Regions from separate parts of the Rossellomorea sp. y25 genome, predicted to be linked through region 2. Evidence: riboswitches for the same ligand, from Rfam matches in the RefSeq annotation. Region 2 holds a riboswitch; the other holds the start of a gene.
The links. Region 2 has a riboswitch for S-adenosylmethionine ahead of AAEM60_RS17660 (methionine ABC transporter ATP-binding protein). Riboswitches for the same ligand answer to the same signal wherever they lie in the genome.
Positions count from the first base shown of each region.

Region 1: it holds a riboswitch for S-adenosylmethionine, as region 2 does, so the genes downstream of both, mmuP (S-methylmethionine permease) here and AAEM60_RS17660 (methionine ABC transporter ATP-binding protein) in region 2, are expected to answer to the same signal.

Region 1 is NZ_CP145886.1:1,139,654-1,147,929, reverse strand. It holds gene AAEM60_RS05685 (glucoamylase family protein) at 1-641, shown strand, start outside; gene mmuM (homocysteine S-methyltransferase) at 712-1,662, opposite strand; gene mmuP (S-methylmethionine permease) at 1,631-3,043, opposite strand; SAM riboswitch class I at 3,138-3,243, opposite strand; gene nei (endonuclease VIII) at 3,382-4,206, shown strand; gene AAEM60_RS05665 (isochorismatase family protein) at 4,301-4,873, opposite strand; gene AAEM60_RS05660 (YdiU family protein) at 5,003-6,460, opposite strand; gene AAEM60_RS05655 (ABC transporter permease subunit) at 6,725-7,630, shown strand; gene AAEM60_RS05650 (ABC transporter permease subunit) at 7,627-8,276, shown strand, end outside.
Region 2 is NZ_CP145886.1:3,480,671-3,488,946, reverse strand. It holds gene AAEM60_RS17670 (MgtC/SapB family protein) at 1-415, shown strand, start outside; gene AAEM60_RS17665 (glycerol-3-phosphate responsive antiterminator) at 460-1,029, opposite strand; SAM riboswitch class I at 1,513-1,617, shown strand; partial or broken gene AAEM60_RS17660 (methionine ABC transporter ATP-binding protein) at 1,730-2,754, shown strand; gene AAEM60_RS17655 (methionine ABC transporter permease) at 2,744-3,406, shown strand; gene AAEM60_RS17650 (MetQ/NlpA family ABC transporter substrate-binding protein) at 3,418-4,254, shown strand; gene AAEM60_RS17645 (M20 family metallopeptidase) at 4,267-5,463, shown strand; partial or broken gene AAEM60_RS17640 (WYL domain-containing protein) at 5,892-6,509, shown strand; gene AAEM60_RS17635 (hypothetical protein) at 6,614-7,027, shown strand; gene AAEM60_RS17630 (LacI family DNA-binding transcriptional regulator) at 7,456-8,276, shown strand, end outside.

The DNA of each region.
Region 1 (8,276 bases), 2.3 Mb from region 2:
CCATGCCTGAAAGCTGGGATTGGCAGGCTCAAATTCCTGAAGGATATACAGAAACATATGACGGCGTAGATGTCTTCGAAGGACATTACAGCTACAAGGGCACTAAATATGTACCAAGCTGGGGAGGAAGCATGTTTGAAGCATTGATGCCACAGCTTGTACTGAAGGAGAAAGAACTCGGGAAGAACGCACTTGGCTTGAACAATAAGCGTCATGTAGACATCCAGATTCAATATGCTAAAGAGCAAGGGTATGCAGCCTGGGGCATGTCACCAGCAGCCACACCGGATAACTATTCAGAATTTGCCGCTACTCCATTAGGCATGGACGGCTATAAGTCAGATGGCACTGTCACTCCACACGCCACTTTCCTTGCACTTGAATACGCACCGATGGAAGCGTTCAAAAACATCCAAGCGTTGAAACGTTTCGATATGTACGGGAAATACGGCTTCCTTGATTCAGTCAATGTGGAAACAGGTGAAGTGACACAAGCCTACCTCGCCTTAGATCAAGGTATGACAATGGTCTCAATCGTCAATTATTTAAAAGATGGAGTCATCAGAGATTACTTCCATCAAGATCAAATCGGGAAATCACCTGAGGACCTGCTGATAAAAGAGACGTTCTCTATTAAATAATGTAGCGAAGATAATGTAAAAGCCCAAGTGGATGTATTACTTGGGCTTTTTGTATTTTAAGTGTTACTGCCTACCTCCATCTCTTCGCCAACGCCTCAATTTGACCCGGATCCGTCCGGCAGCAACCACCAATGATACGGGCACCTGCCTCGTACCAAACTACTGATTGCTCATCAAACGCCGAGCACCCTTCCTCCCCATGCCACGTTTTGGTCTCAGCATTGTAAGACTCACCTGAGTTCGGGTACACGATGAGTGGTTTGTCAGTGTTTCTGCTTAATACGCTTATCGCCTTCTTGGCCGCAGGAATTGGTGCACAATTCACACCAATTGCAGCGATTTGTTCATCGTCATTGAACACACACGCGCACTCTTCAATCCCCGTTCCATCACTTATCGTCTCTCCATCCTTTAATGAAAAAGACAGCCAGGCGCAGGTATCTGGAAATTCTTTCAGAAGTGAAGCCAGTACCTTTGCTTCCTGCAAGGACGGGATGGTTTCGAATGCCAACAAATCAGCACCCGCCTCCACTAATGCCTGGATTCTTGGAAAATGGAAATCTGCTAAATGTTGATCACTTACTCCATAGTTCCCAACGTATTCAGAGCCGTCAGCAAGGTATGCCCCGTAAGGTCCTACAGAACCTGCAACGATTGGTTTCGGCCGATTCGCATTGCCCTTCTCTTCCTTCCAGAATTCATCCCGGGCCTGTTTGGCAAGAGTAACCGTTCTCTTGATTAATTCCAGCGCTTCAGGTTTCTCTATTCCTCGCTTTTTAAAACCATCCACCGTTGCCTGGTAGCTGGCTGTAATCGCACAATCGGCTCCTGCACGGAAATAATCAGCATGAACCTTCTCAATCGCTTCCGGTTTTTCAAGAAGTATACGGGCAGACCAAAGGGAATCGTTTAAATCAAAGCCATGGGATTCCAGCTCTGTGGCTAATGCTCCATCTAAAATCAGTGGGGAATGTTTTTGTAAAATACTATCAATGGGATTTAGCTTCAGTTGATTCGACATAACCTTTTCCTCTTTTCTTTACGTATTGTGTTAGATAATAGCTTCCATAGCAAAGGACGATAAACGGGATTCCGCAATAAAGGGCTATCCTCTGAGTGGGATCAAAGGCAATGCCGATACAAGAAGCTAGACAAAGCAGAAATGACGCAATGGGAACGAGTGGGTAGAGCGGCGTCCGATAAGCCAGATCTTTCACATCGTTTCCTTCCTTTATATACTGTCTTCGAAATAGAAATTGGGCAGCACTAATGCTCATCCACACGATCACTACCGCAAGGCCTGAGACCGAAACCAATACGATGTAGACCGTTCCCGGTGCAATGATGCTTGAAAGCAAGGCCAGTCCCCCTCCCAGCATGCTGCATACAATCGCATTGAGAGGGACTCCCCTATCAGTCAATTTGGCAAAGATCGGTGAGATGGTTTGCTTATCTGCCAGCGACCATAGCATTCTGGAAGAAGCATACAAACCTGAGTTTGCGGCTGATAAAATGGCCGTTATAATAACAAAATTCATGATATCGGCGGCATATGGGATTCCAATCCGTCCTAGCACCGCTACGAAAGGACTTTCCAATATACCGGCTGACTGGCTCGGCAATAAAGCAGATAATACGACAATCGTCCCTACATAAAAGATGATCAATCTCACAAGCGTGGTGCGGATAGCTTTAGGAATCGATTTTGATGGATTCTCCGTTTCTCCCGCCGCAACCCCGATCAATTCTGTTCCTGAAAAGGCAAAGTTCACGGCAAGCATGGTCATCAAGATGGCAAATGCCCCATTCGGAAACAACCCTGAACTTGTGATATTCGAGAAAAACGGAGCGGGCTCTGATTGACCGAGAGGGATGAACCCGACAATCGCCCCTGCCCCGATCACAATAAACGCAACAATCGAAATCACTTTTACTAAAGAAAACCAAAATTCAGATTCAGCAAAAAACCGCACTGACAATGCATTAAGTCCAAAAATCAACGCAGCAAAGACCGCGCTCCATATCCATACACTAATCGAAGGAAACCAGCGCTGCATCATCAAGCCAGCCGCCGTAAACTCCGACCCCAATGCCACTGTCCATGTCAGCCAATATAACCAGCCCACCGTGTAACCGGTGCCTGGACCAATGAACTTTGCAGCATAACTATGAAAGGATCCCGTCTCCGGCATATGGACAGAAAGCTCGCCTAAGCAAAGCATCACAAGATAAACAACCAGCGCCCCAATCAAATAAGCAAGGATCGTCCCAAACGGTCCAGCCTGATGAATCGTATAACCCGAACTCAAGAATAGCCCGGTTCCGATCACCCCTCCAAGAGACAGCATCACCAAATGCCGTGTCTTCATCTTCCTTTTAAAACTCTGACCTGCGTGTTCCATAAAAAAACACCCTTCCTCCTGAATATATTGTGGAATAAGTGGACAAACAAAAAACGCACCCTGAACGAGTGCGTCACCGACAAATAAAAGATTGCTCCTATCTATCAGGTTTGAATCACCCGCTGGAATTAGCACAGTATCTTCACAGACCTGTTGCTGAGGCTTCAAAGGGCCAGTCCCTCCACCTCTCTGGATAAGAAAATATGTAGATTTTTTAAAACTTTATCAATATATTGGAATAATGTCAAGAACATGAAACAGATGAGCAGCCCAGCCTATCCGAATGTTACTTCGGAAAGAAAAAAGGGAACAACTATACTAAAAAAGGAGAAACTGCCATGCAAGAAGGTCCGGAAATCAGAAGAGCTGCAGATGGAGTAGAGCGCGCTCTTAAAAATAAAAACGTACAAGATGTGTACTTTGCCTTCCCTCATTTAGAAGAGTACGAAGACCTTTTAAAAGGATCGATCGTGACCAGAGTGGATACGAAAGGAAAAGCCATGCTTATCCGCTTTGACAATGGCTACACCATTTATTCACACAATCAACTCTATGGAAAGTGGTACATCAGGAACCTTTACAATTATCCGAAGACAAACCGCCAGCTCAGATTGGCTCTACATAATGAGAAAAAGTCGGCACTTCTTTACAGTGCATCTGATATTGAAGTCCTACGTGATGAAGAGGTACCTGAGCATCCTTTCGTTGCAAAAGTGGGACCCGATATTTTGAGTGAAGAAGTAACAGCGGACGAGTTGCTCCAAAGAATGAAAGACAAACGATTCTACAAAAGAAAGTGGTCGATTTTTTTATTAGATCAAGGGTTTGTAGCAGGAATCGGGAATTATTTGAGATCTGAGATCATGTTTGCAGCAGGCATCCACCCTTCTCTCCGTCCGATTGACTGTACGAAAGATCAATTGATGAAAACATCAGAGGCAATCATTCATTTAATGATGCAATCCTATAAGACTGGGGGAATTACAAACGATCTTGAACTTGTTGATAAGTTAAAAGCTCAAGGAGAGAAGCGCTCAAAATATCGACATTGGGTATTCAATCGGGAAGGAGCATCATGCTTTATTTGTGGGAGTGAAATTGAGAAGACGGTCGCAGCTTCGAGGCGGTTGTATTTTTGTCCGGTATGTCAGGTTGGGAGATAGGTTCCCTGCACCCCCTCGCCTCCCATGAACAAAGATAACTGTGTTACAGTAAAAAGCTCATCTCATCAGATCTGACAAAATGAGCTCTTCTATTCTACATTCCGTATTTCTCCCGATAATAATCATGCTTCGGCTGAAACAACTCTTCATCGGATTGTCTGACGTCGGAGAAATGATCTACATTATAATGACCATACAAAGCCTTGTTATGGTGCTGGATGATTTGTTCAGCCTTCAACACGGATGAATCCTTCGTTGAGTGACCATCCGATACCAGGGTTACATCCAATCCATTAACCGTTGCATACCGAACAGCGGTGTCGATACAATATTCTGTTTGGCAGCCCATGATGACGACATGTTCAACCTTATTGTCTTTTAAAAAGCTTAATAAAGGCGTACCATAAAACGAATTTGTCGCTAATTTATCATACACAACAGCGTTGTCCGGAACATGGATGTCCCTGTGAACCTGGAATCCGTCACCTTCCCCGCCTCCGACATCCTTATCCCGTATAAAGACGGGATGAGCACCCGCTTCGGCTGCCATTTGGATGACCCGATTGATGGTTTCAATCAGCCTCTCTTTTTGGAATACAGCTTGTTCCCCTTCATTTCCTTCAATTAATTCCTGCTGGGCATCAATCACGAGCAATGCTTGGTTCAATAGAAAAACTCCTTTATCTCCATTTTCTCCTCAACTATCTTTGAATAGTTTCGACTTATCAATGAGAAAGTCCTCTTACACACAAAAAAAACAGGAAACCTTTTGGGCTTCCTGTTACAGGTTCATTCTTCATGTACCGCAATACGTTCGGTAAGGACGAACAGATGGTTCCGGGAGTTTGGTGTACTCGCACTGTTCTGTCGTGTACTGGTAAGGATTCTTAAGGACCTCAAGCAAACGCTCCATTACGCTGTAATCATTGCTTTTCACAGCAGCTTCCAACGCTTCCTCCACACGATGATTCCGGGGAATCACCGACGGATTGCTTTTTCGCATTAACTGATGAGTTGCTTCTTTCGATTCTTTTTGCCTGTTTAGTCTTTCTTCCCAGCGTTCTTTCCATTGAATAAATTCAGTATTTTTAAACAGATCGATTTCTTCCTCATTTGTTAATGAACGGAATGTATTCGTATAGTCGGCACGATTCTCTTTCATTAATCCCAGAAGATCTTTTGCAAGGGATTCGTCCCCTTCTTCTTTGTTGAAAATACCGAGTTTCCCTCTCATTCCGTCGAGCCAGCGAGCTTCATACAGCTTAGGGAATTCCAGCACAGCATCTTGAGCAAGTTTCAGCGACTCTTCTTGTTCATCATGAAGAATCGGCAACAAACTTTCGGCAAATCGGGCAAGGTTCCAACCGGCAATTTGAGGCTGATTGCCATAGGCATAACGTCCCCCGGTATCAATGGAGCTGAATACTGTTGCCGGGTCATACGTATCCATAAAAGCGCATGGTCCATAATCAATGGTCTCTCCGCTGATCGTCATGTTATCTGTGTTCATCACACCATGAATGAACCCGGCCATTTGCCACTTGGCAATAAGTGCAGCCTGGCGCTTGATGACTTCTTTTAACAGGTAAAGATAACGGTTCGGTGCATTCATACCTTCCGGGTAATGACGCTCAACTGCATAATCAGCCAGTGCGCGGAGATCATCTACCGTTCCAAATTTAGAAGCAAACTGAAAAGTACCGACACGAAGATGACTAGCCGCTACGCGGATCAGGATCGCACCCTGCTGTTCCGTTTCCCGATAAATCGGTTCACCCGTAGTCACCACCGCCAAGCTCCGGGTAGTCGGAACCCCAAGTCCGTGCATGGCTTCACTGATGATATGCTCCCTGAGCATCGGTCCAAGTCCCGCGCGACCGTCCCCACCTCGGGAATAAGGGGTTCTCCCTCCCCCTTTGAGCTGGATATCAAAACGCTCACCTGATGGGGTGATCTGTTCACCGATCAGGACTGCACGACCGTCTCCCAGCATAGTAAAATGGCCAAACTGATGCCCGGCATAGCTTTGAGCAAGGGGTTCGGCACCTTCCGGAATTCGGTTCCCGGCAAATACCTCTACCTCTTCTCCAAGTTTCCCCGCGTCCAGCCCCAGCGACTCAGCCACTCGTTCATTCAGTACGATCAGCTTTGGAGCTTGAACAGGAGTCGGATCCTGTCTAGTAAAAAAAGAACTTGGAAGTGTGGTATAGCTGTTCTCGAGATTCCAACCTGCTTGATTTCCCATTATCGTCATCTCCTTCTTTTCATAAATAAAACAAAAAACCATAGACCGTCTATGATTTTTGTGTAGTTCCCTTTTATGTCACCATCATTATAACGTTCTTCTCGGCTAATGTCCTATATGGCACCTGCGTATGTATCACTACTGATAGGATTTTCATTGGCATGAATTCCTATACCAAGAATAACATCCAGCAAATTAACATTATTGTAAAAATTAAAATTATTTTGAAATTTTTGTAATGCAAAGATATAATACTTCTAAAAGACTTTGGGGGTGTTTTTACTGAGAAAGTTCAATGTCATCGGTCTTCCCATTCAATTCTTGCTCACATGCATCGGATTATTCCTTTTCAGCGGTGCCGGTTCTCTGCTTGCGTATGATACGGAATTGGTCATCATGCTGGGGAAATATCTTCAAACCTTGCAGGAGATGGGACGTGAAATGCTCCGACCAGGCTCCATTATCATCAAAATCGGGGATCCAATGGACTTCAAAAGCTACCCGATTTATCCGTTGTTTTTTCAGCTGTTCGGTTACTCGTTCTCGCTCTTGCTCCTGGCCTTTTTTCTTGCTGCCGTCACGTCTTCCCTTGTTAGCTACTTGTTTATGTTTCTGCCTAAGAAAATTTATCAGATCTGCTTCCGTTTGCTGGATTCACTGGATTCCCTCCCGGATGTTCTGATTATCGTATTTATCCAACTTTTCATTGTCTGGTTTTTCAAAAAGACGGATATTTTGCTGTTTGACATCTACACCCTTGGGGATGAAAAAATCTATCTGCTCCCGATCATTTGTCTTGCGATCATGCCAATTGCTTTTTTAACGAAGCATTTCTTATTCCAGCTTCGGGAAGAAGAGGAAAAACCATATGTCGAATATTCCTATTCGAAGGGTTTCTCAAAAGCCTATACAGTATGGGTTCACCTATTCCGAAATGTGTGGATTCACTTTTATTATCACATCAAACCGATTTTTCTGCTTATGCTTTCAAACCTGTTGATCATTGAGATACTTTTTAATATCAACGGATTTATGAATGTGCTCCTCGATGTTTCCATCAATACGCCAAGTGCCTTTTTCATCGGGATGCTGATGATTTATATACCATTCTTCATTGTGTTTACATTAGGTGCTATTTTACTGAAAAAATGGCTGTCTGGAGAGGAGGTCAGTTCATGAGGATTCTTAAATCATTCCGGTTCTGGCTGCCCGTTGGTTTTCTCTTTGTCATGCTTTCAGCGAGCTTCATCATACCGGCCATATATCCAGAACTGCTCGAACCTGGGCCGCCGTATTTAAAGGATGATTCTGGACGAATAATCGCGGATCCTCCATATACAATGGAGGAAATGCCCCCTTTGGGCAGTGATAAACTCGGACGGAATTTATTCTATTTGCTCCTTGCCGGTGCGAAATATACGCTGTTATCGGCAATGGTCATTGCACTGCTCCGCATGGTCGGCGGGTTCACGTTCGGTATTGTGTATGCTTTTCTTCCTGATTGGGCGAAACAGATGATCAAAGGGATCGGGGATACATTTAACTTCATCCCACTTGCAATCATTGCCTTTGTTCTTCTCACCCCACTCCAGCTTGCCTTCGAGTCAGGGGCGATGTATTCGTTTCAATTTCTGATCATTGAAATAGTGGTGATTGCGATCATCGTGATTCCTTCACTCGGGATGTATATCGGGGAAGAAATGAAGGAGTATCTAAAAAATGATTTCGTTACCGTATCCAAACAAATCGGAGCAAGCAGATTCTATATCATCAAGCGCCATTTACGGCCCCAGTTCAGCCGCCATGCCCTTGTCATGTTTTCCGA
Region 2 (8,276 bases):
ACCAGCCGGGTTAAAAACATATACGTATGTATCGGTGGCCTGTACATTGATCACGATCGTCTCCATCGAAGGGGCGAATATGCTCAGTCAACCGGACAGCGGAAAAGTGATGGACCCGTTTCGTCTGGCGGCGCAGATCGTATCGGGACTCGGTTTCCTTGGAGCGGGCGTGATCCTGAAAGATGGATTGCGGGTGAAAGGACTGACGTCAGCTGCGATGATTTTCTACGTTGGGGGAATCGGGATTGGTATCGGAGCCGGGTTTTATTCCATTGTCATCTTCGCAACATTTGTAACCTTCATCATTACGAAAATAGGAAACTTCTTTGAAGAGCATGAAATCACGTCATTTCCTCTTCCATGGACACGGAAAAAAAGTAAGACAGAGGAGGAAGAAGAAAAGGTTGGCACGTAAATAAAGAGTGAGCTCAACTCCCAGTGGTTGAGCTCTTTTTTTGGTTAAAAATCCAGATTCCAGAGCTTCGGATCACCTGAAGAAATGGCGAGGGCACCGGCTCTTAGTCCATTCAGAATATCTTCCTTATTACTGATCAGGCCACCAGCGATGATGGGCAGCGTAGTCATGGCCGTCAGTTTGTCAATGATGGACGGCATGAGACCAGGAAGGACTTCAATCGCATCCGGCTTGCAGTTCTGTGCGATATCAATTCCTTTGTCAAGGGCATTGCGGTCGATAAGAAAAAGGCGCTGGATCGTCATCAATCCTTCTTCCTTTGCATATTTGATCAGGTTGCTCCTCGTTGTGATGATGCCAGCGGGCTTCCAGATTTCTGCTATGTATTTAATGGCACTTTTCGTGTTGGACAGCCCATCGATGAAATCAATATGTATGAACGTGGTTTTACCGGCTTCCTTCAGCTTTTTTAAATACCCTTCCATTGTAATCAAACTGCCGGTTAGGATGAACACGATGTTGGCGTTTGACTGTATGGCTTTGTCGAGGTCCTTTTCTTCCTTGATGGAAGCGATGACCTGGGATTGGACGATGTCGATAATGTTAGGTTTCATGGAATTGGCCCCTTTTAATAATCTGAATATTGTTTTTTCTTTTAGTATAGCATAGTTGTTTGGGGATTCTTCTTTAATGGAGGCGATGATCTGAGAATTGACGATATATTGGTCGCTCCTTTAGAGAGTGTGGGTCGTACCTTTATAGGTGAATATATTAGACTGCCTGTTAAAAGATGACTAGCACAATTATCGGTAGTGAGATCCGGTTAAGCATCAGAGCTAATCAATAGACGGAAATATTCCGCTTAAATTCGCCATGACGATTAAAAAAGGTTGAAATAAGGGGACATATTCCGATTCTATCTTCTTCTTTCGACTAATCTCAATTTCTCTTAAAGCCAAAAAGTAGAGTAAGGACCGTCCCCGGTTTGTCCAAAATAATACAATTAATTCAAAAACCGGATTGACAAACCAATTATAATCATTTACCATTACCCTAATGCTAAAACGCATCATAACTTTAACTTAATAAAGCATATCTTCTTATCCAGAGAGGTGGAGGGACTGGCCCTGTGATACCTCGGCAACGGGTTCTTATGAATACCGTGCCAATTCCATCAAGTCATGTGACTTGAAAGATGAGAAGAGCGGGACATATACATATTTTTGTGCCTCTCTTCTTATGAAGGGGGGCACTTTTTTATTTGAGCCATGATCGTCAACAAGAAGTATACATAGCGAAAGGAGCAAGTCTTATATGATCAGAGTTCAGAATGTTACGAAAGTATTCGAGACGAAGAATGGCCCATTCACCGCTTTAAAAAATGTTTCCTTCGAAGTGAAGAAGGGAGAGATTTATGGTGTGATCGGATTCAGCGGGGCGGGAAAAAGCACGCTTGTCCGCTGTCTCAATTTTTTAGAGAAACCATCATTGGGTGATATTTTCATAGAGAGGCGCAGCCTGAAAGATCAGTCGGCAGTCGATCTGAGGAAGGAGCGGCACCGCATCGGGATGATCTTTCAGCATTTCAATCTGTTTCAATCCCGGACGGTGGCAGGGAATATCGCCTATCCTCTGAAACTTGCAAAATGGCCAAAAGAAAAGATCAGCGAGAGAGTAAAGGAATTGCTCGCGTTTGTCGGACTTGAAGATAAAGCGAAGCATTATCCGGATCAACTGTCAGGAGGGCAGAAGCAAAGGGTGGGAATAGCAAGGGCCCTGGCGACATCGCCTTCGATTCTGCTCTGCGATGAAGCCACATCCGCACTTGATCCTCAGACGACGGAATCGATTCTGAACTTATTAAAGAGAATCAACGCGGAGTATGGCATTACGATTGTGATGATCACCCACGAAATGGGGGTCATCCGGAAATCTGTGATAAGGTCGCTGTCATGGAAAATGGAGAAATCGTTGAAGAGGGAAGCGTCTTCGATATCTTCTCCAACCCGCAGACCCCGACGACGAAAAACTTTGTGAAGAGTGTCATGAATGATCAGCTGCCGGCATCGGTTCTCGACAAATTGAATGACAGCAAAGAAGGGCGCATCTGCCGCCTCATTTTCAAGGGTGATTCGACGGGCACGCCGATCCTTTCCGAAACGGCAAAGAAATTCGATGCCCACATCAATGTGTTATTCGGCCAGATCACGGAACTCCAAGGTAAGCCGTTCGGGAATCTCATCGTACAGATCATTGGCAGCAAGAAAGAGACGGAAGAGATCCTGGATTATTGGAAGAACAGATTATTCGTAAGCGAGGTGGAGAAGCGTGCAAGTTAACTGGGAATTATTCTGGCCAAGAATTATTGAAGCGACATGGGATACCGTGGCGATGGTGTCATTCTCCCTCCTGTTTGCCACGTTGATCGGGCTTCCCCTCGGCATCATCGTTGTGGTCACGAGGAAGGGGCACTTACTTGAAAATAAAATCGTCTTTTCCATATTGAGCAGCATCATCAACGTGTTCCGTTCGATTCCGTTCATCATCTTGATGGTGGCCATCATCCCCTTTACAAGATTGGTAGTGGGCACATCGATCGGAACGGCGGCAGCCGTGGTACCTCTTGTCGTATTTGCAGCACCGTATATTGCAAGACTGGTAGAGAGCTCGCTCCTTGAAGTGGAACCGGGTGTCATTGAAGCGGCGGAGTCCATGGGGGCAGGGCCGTGGCAGATCATCTTCGGGATCCTCATTCCGGAAGCACTGAGTACACTGGTCCTGAATATTACGATCGCGACCATCGGACTCGTCGGAGCATCGGCCATGGCCGGGGCAGTCGGAGGCGGTGGACTCGGGGACCTCGCCATTGCTTACGGATATCAGCGATTTGAAACATCCGTCATGATCGTGACCGTCATCATTTTAATCGTGATGGTGCAGGGACTGCAGACAGCAGGGAATACATTATCAAAAATCATCAGGAGACGTTAGGAGAGAGGAATATGAAAAAATCAATCAGCCTGGCAAGTATCGCCATTCTATTAATCACCCTTATATTGAGCGGCTGCTCGGGAGACAGTGCATCCGGCTCAGGTGAAAAAGAAGTCGTTAAAGTCGGAGTGAATGGATCTGGGGTGCCGATTTGGGAGTATATGAAGGAGAAAGCAGCGAAGGAAGGGATTGAAATCGAGATTGTGGAGTTTGCCGATTACGTGAGACCGAACCAGGCGCTGGCCGATGGGGATATCGACCTGAACGCCTTCCAGACGATTTCGTATTTTGATTCATTCGTTGAAGAACATAATCTGGACCTTGTACCGATCGGCTCGACGATCATCGCGCCGATGGGAATCTATTCGGAAAAATATAAATCGGTAGAAGACTTACCGAAAGGCAGTAAAGTAGCCGTTCCTCAAGAGGCGACTAACTTAGGCCGTGCCCTTCTCCTATTGGAGGAAGCAGGTTTGATACAACTGAAAGAAGGTTTTGATCAGTCACAGGGTCTCGAAGCGATTAAAGAAAACCCGAAAAACCTTGAATTCACACCGGTCGTCGCTGCCCAGACACCGAGGGTACTGCCGGATGTGGCGGCATCGATCATCAATAATGGTGTGGCTGTTGAAGCAGGGTTCGTACCGGTTGATGACAGCATCTATATCGAAGGGGCGGAGTCTAAGCCGTTCATCAATATCATCGCAGCGCAGGAAAAAGATAAAGACAATAAGACCTATAAAAAGATTGTTGATCTCTACCAGGAAGATGACGTAGCGGAACATATCAAGAAAACATATAAAGATTCCCTGATCCCGACATTCGTGCCGGTCAGTGAATTGCATTAGGAGGGAAAAGAGATGAGTCAACCAGCAGCGATTGCCCATCGTAAGAACAACATCCTCTCGGCAGTGGATCAACTGGCTGTGAAACTCGTGTCGACCAGCCATCAGATCCACGACAATCCTGAAATCGGTAACGAAGAGTTCTTTGCTTCAGAGACCTTGACCACCCTCCTTGCAGCCAACGGATTCTCCATTGAACGGGGAGTGGCGGGCCATGAGACTTCCTTTGTGGCACGCAAACATTCAGGAAAAGAAGGGCCGGTCATCGGCTACCTGGCTGAATATGACGCCCTGCCTGGACTCGGTCACGCCTGTGGTCACAATATCATCGGGACGGCAAGCTGCGGGGCGGCCATCGCCCTGTCGTCCGTACTCGATGAAACAGGAGGGGAAGTGGTCGTGTTCGGGACTCCTGCCGAGGAAGGCGGTCCGAATGGAAGTGCGAAGGGCAGTTTTGTTAAGGCGGGCTTGTTCGAAGGAGTGGATGCCTGCATGATGGTCCATCCGTTCAACAGGACAACACAGACAGGGAAAACCCTTGCGGTGGATCCACTTGATTTCGAATTCAAAGGAAGATCTGCCCATGCGGCAGCTTCCCCTGAAGACGGCATCAATGCCCTTGATGGTGTGATCCAGCTGTTCAACGGCATTAACGCCCTTCGCCAGCACGTGACCGATGATGTCAGGATCCACGGCATCATCACCCACGGCGGGGACGCACCCAATATCGTCCCTGACTATGCAAAGGCCCGATTCTATATACGGGCTGCCACCAGGGAAGCGTGCAATGAAGTCACGCAGAAGGTGAAAGCGATCGCTGAGGGATCGGCACTTGCCACGGGGACAGAACTGAATGTCATCAAAATCCAAAATGAAGTCGATCACTTTCAGCTCAACCGCCGTTTCGATCAAGTATTCCAGCGCTCCATCGAGTCACTGGGGGAATCCTTCGACGATACAGAACGAAAGGGACTCGGTTCCTCCGATGCCGGTAACGTCAGCCGGGTGGTCCCGACCATCCACCCCTACATCAAAATCGGCCCCGAATCCCTCGTCGTCCACACGAACGAATTCAGGGAAGCGGCTAAATCCACCGAGGGTGACCGTGCGCTTGTGATCGGAGCAAAGGCACTTGCGCTGACAGGGTATGAACTGCTGACGGATAAGGGGCTTTTAGAGGAAATATGGGAAGAGTTCGGTACAAGTCAATAAGGATGAGAAGACAGCCAGATGAGGGCTGTCTTTTTTGTGAGAGAGCTTGCCCTTTATAGGAGAATCGGTGACGGTAAAATAAGCGGAGTTATTCCGGTTATATTGTGAATGGAACTTATTTTCGGGGGAAATAAGCGGAGGTTTTCCGCTTATGAATAGAAAAATCACCTATTTTTGTACTTTTTGAGTAAATAGGCGGAATTTTTCCGTCTATTTCAGCCATTTTTCTATTAAATTACTAATTAACGGGAATTTTTCCGTCTATTTAACAGAACTAAAAAATCTGATACATAAGTAACCAAACGCTTGGTTTATAATTTCAAAAATATAGATAAAATGCTTATTCCTCCAAAGGGGGATTGCTCAATAGTATCATATTTGAAATAATTGGTATTCTAAGATGATTATGAATATAGAGGTGGAATCATATGCCTAAAATTGACAATATGTTAGCCATTCTATGGATGCTTCGTTCAGGTGAAAAAATGACAGCACAACAAATTTCAGAAAAGCTAGAGATGAATATAAGGACTGTGTATCGTTATATTGATACCATTTCAACAAGTGGCGTACCGATCGTTTCAGAACCAGGACATAACGGTGGATACTCTTTATTGAACCATTTTGTTGAGGCTCCTCTGTTTTTTGATTTTGAGGAGCAAACTTCACTCTTTCATGCGGCTGTTTTTGCAGAAGAAGCCGGGTATTATGGAGGGGAAGCACTCGGTAGGGCCATTTCTAAACTAAGCCACCACTCCAATCAAGAGCAGGAAGCAAAGATCAACCAACATGTAACCAGTCTTGAAGTCATAAGTCGATTACGTCCACCCTCTATGGAACTTTTACTGAAGGAGTTGGAGCAGGCCGTAGCTGACGGGTACTCAGTCAACATTCTTTATCAAAAGAGTGGCGAAAAGCCATTAAGTGAAAGATTGGTTGATCCGTACAAAATGATCTATTGGAATAATAGGTGGTATGTGATTGGATTTTGTCATCTCCGAAATGATATTCGCAGTTTTAGAGTCGATCGAATGGAAAGTCTATTGGTAACTTAAAATACGTTATAATTACTAAATGCAATCCTGATTGACCTCTCTATAAGTAACAGCGTTAGAAACGTACTATATTTTACACGAAAGGATCGTTACAATTGACTCTAAACAAAAAGTCGTTTCTCGTAATAGCTTTCATTCTTGTGGGGGTTACCATTCTGATTTTTGTTTTTAATATAGTAAATCAATCACCAAAAAAAGTAGTAACCAATATCATGGAGGATGTCCAGGAAAACAAGGAAGTCGAAGAAATCTCAAATGAGAATCAAAAAAAACTTCAATACTTTTTTGAGTATTCCCAAGAGCGAAATTTAGAGAATCCAAATTTAATTGTAAGTGATTTTCCTAGTAGACCCAATATTGTTACAGTAACGATCGAAATCATTCAAAACGATAAAAAAAAGGGTATAGAAGCAATTTATGAAGGTCGTGCTGATTTTTATTTAAAGAAACAAGGTCTTAAATGGGAGGTAGAGAAGATACAAGTTACTCCCTACAAAAAAGAAAGGTAACTTTAGAACTGGATCTTTAAAATCTGAACGGAACAGTCATTTCGCCGACCATCTTTATGTATCTTAGTCCATATTCAGTATAGAGGACTTCAAAGGATAATAGTTCACTCACATGTTTACTAATCCTATGACAAAGAAAAAGACTCGTCACTTGAAGAGTCTTTTTTTTCTACTGGCTACCATTTATGAATTCAAATAGTATATCATTATAGACTGATATATAGCTATTGCTCTTTATAGATTCCAAAACTTTGGATCGCCTGCTGAAATACCAAGGACACTAGCTCTTAGTTCATGAATTCAAAATTTATCCTTTGAACTGGTCAATAAGTTTTAGGATTAAACTATTGCAAACGATTACAAACCTATGTTATTTTATGTGTAACCGGTTACACAATAACCAACCAAACGAACAGGAAGTGACAAGCGTGGCAACAATCAAGGATGTGGCGAGTGAAGCGGGGGTGTCGGTGGCGACGGTCTCCCGGGTGCTGAATGATAACGGCTATGTAGGAGCCGAGACGAGGAAGAAAGTGATGTGGGCGATCGAGAAGCTGAATTACAGCCCGAATGAGGTCGCACGCTCCCTATATAAACGAGAGTCGAGGCTGATCGGACTGCTGCTTCCGGATATCACGAACCCGTACTTTCCGCAGCTGGCGAGAGGGGTCGAGGATGAAGTGAGTGAGGCTGGTTTCAGGCTACTCCTAGGAAACAGCGACGAGAACATTCAGAAGGAGCTGGATTATATCCAGACTTTCGTTCAGAACAATGTCGTCGGCATGATCTCAGCGACCAATCATGTGGAGCATGATCAGCTGTATAGTGAATTGAATCTCCCACTCGTCCTCCTTGACCGGACCACGGATAACTATCCGGCGGTCTATGCGGACGGCCGCAAAGGGGGGCGCCTGGCGGCAAAGACCTTAGTTGAAAAAGGGGCGAAGCGGATCACCGTCATGAAGGGACCGGGCCACGTCAAGCCGGCTCAGGACCGATTCCGTGGAGCCGTGGAGTACTTAAGCGGGACCGACGTCGATTTCACGGTGATGTCCACGACCTCGTTCTCCTTTGAAGATGCAAAGGGCTGGGCGGAGGAACTGTTCGCCACGTATCCTGATACGGACGGGGTGATCGCAAGTAATGATATCGTCGGGATTGCGATTCTCCATGAGGCCTTGAGACTCGGGAAGAAGATACCTGAAGACGTACAGATCATCGGCTACGATGACATCCCACAGAGCAGCCT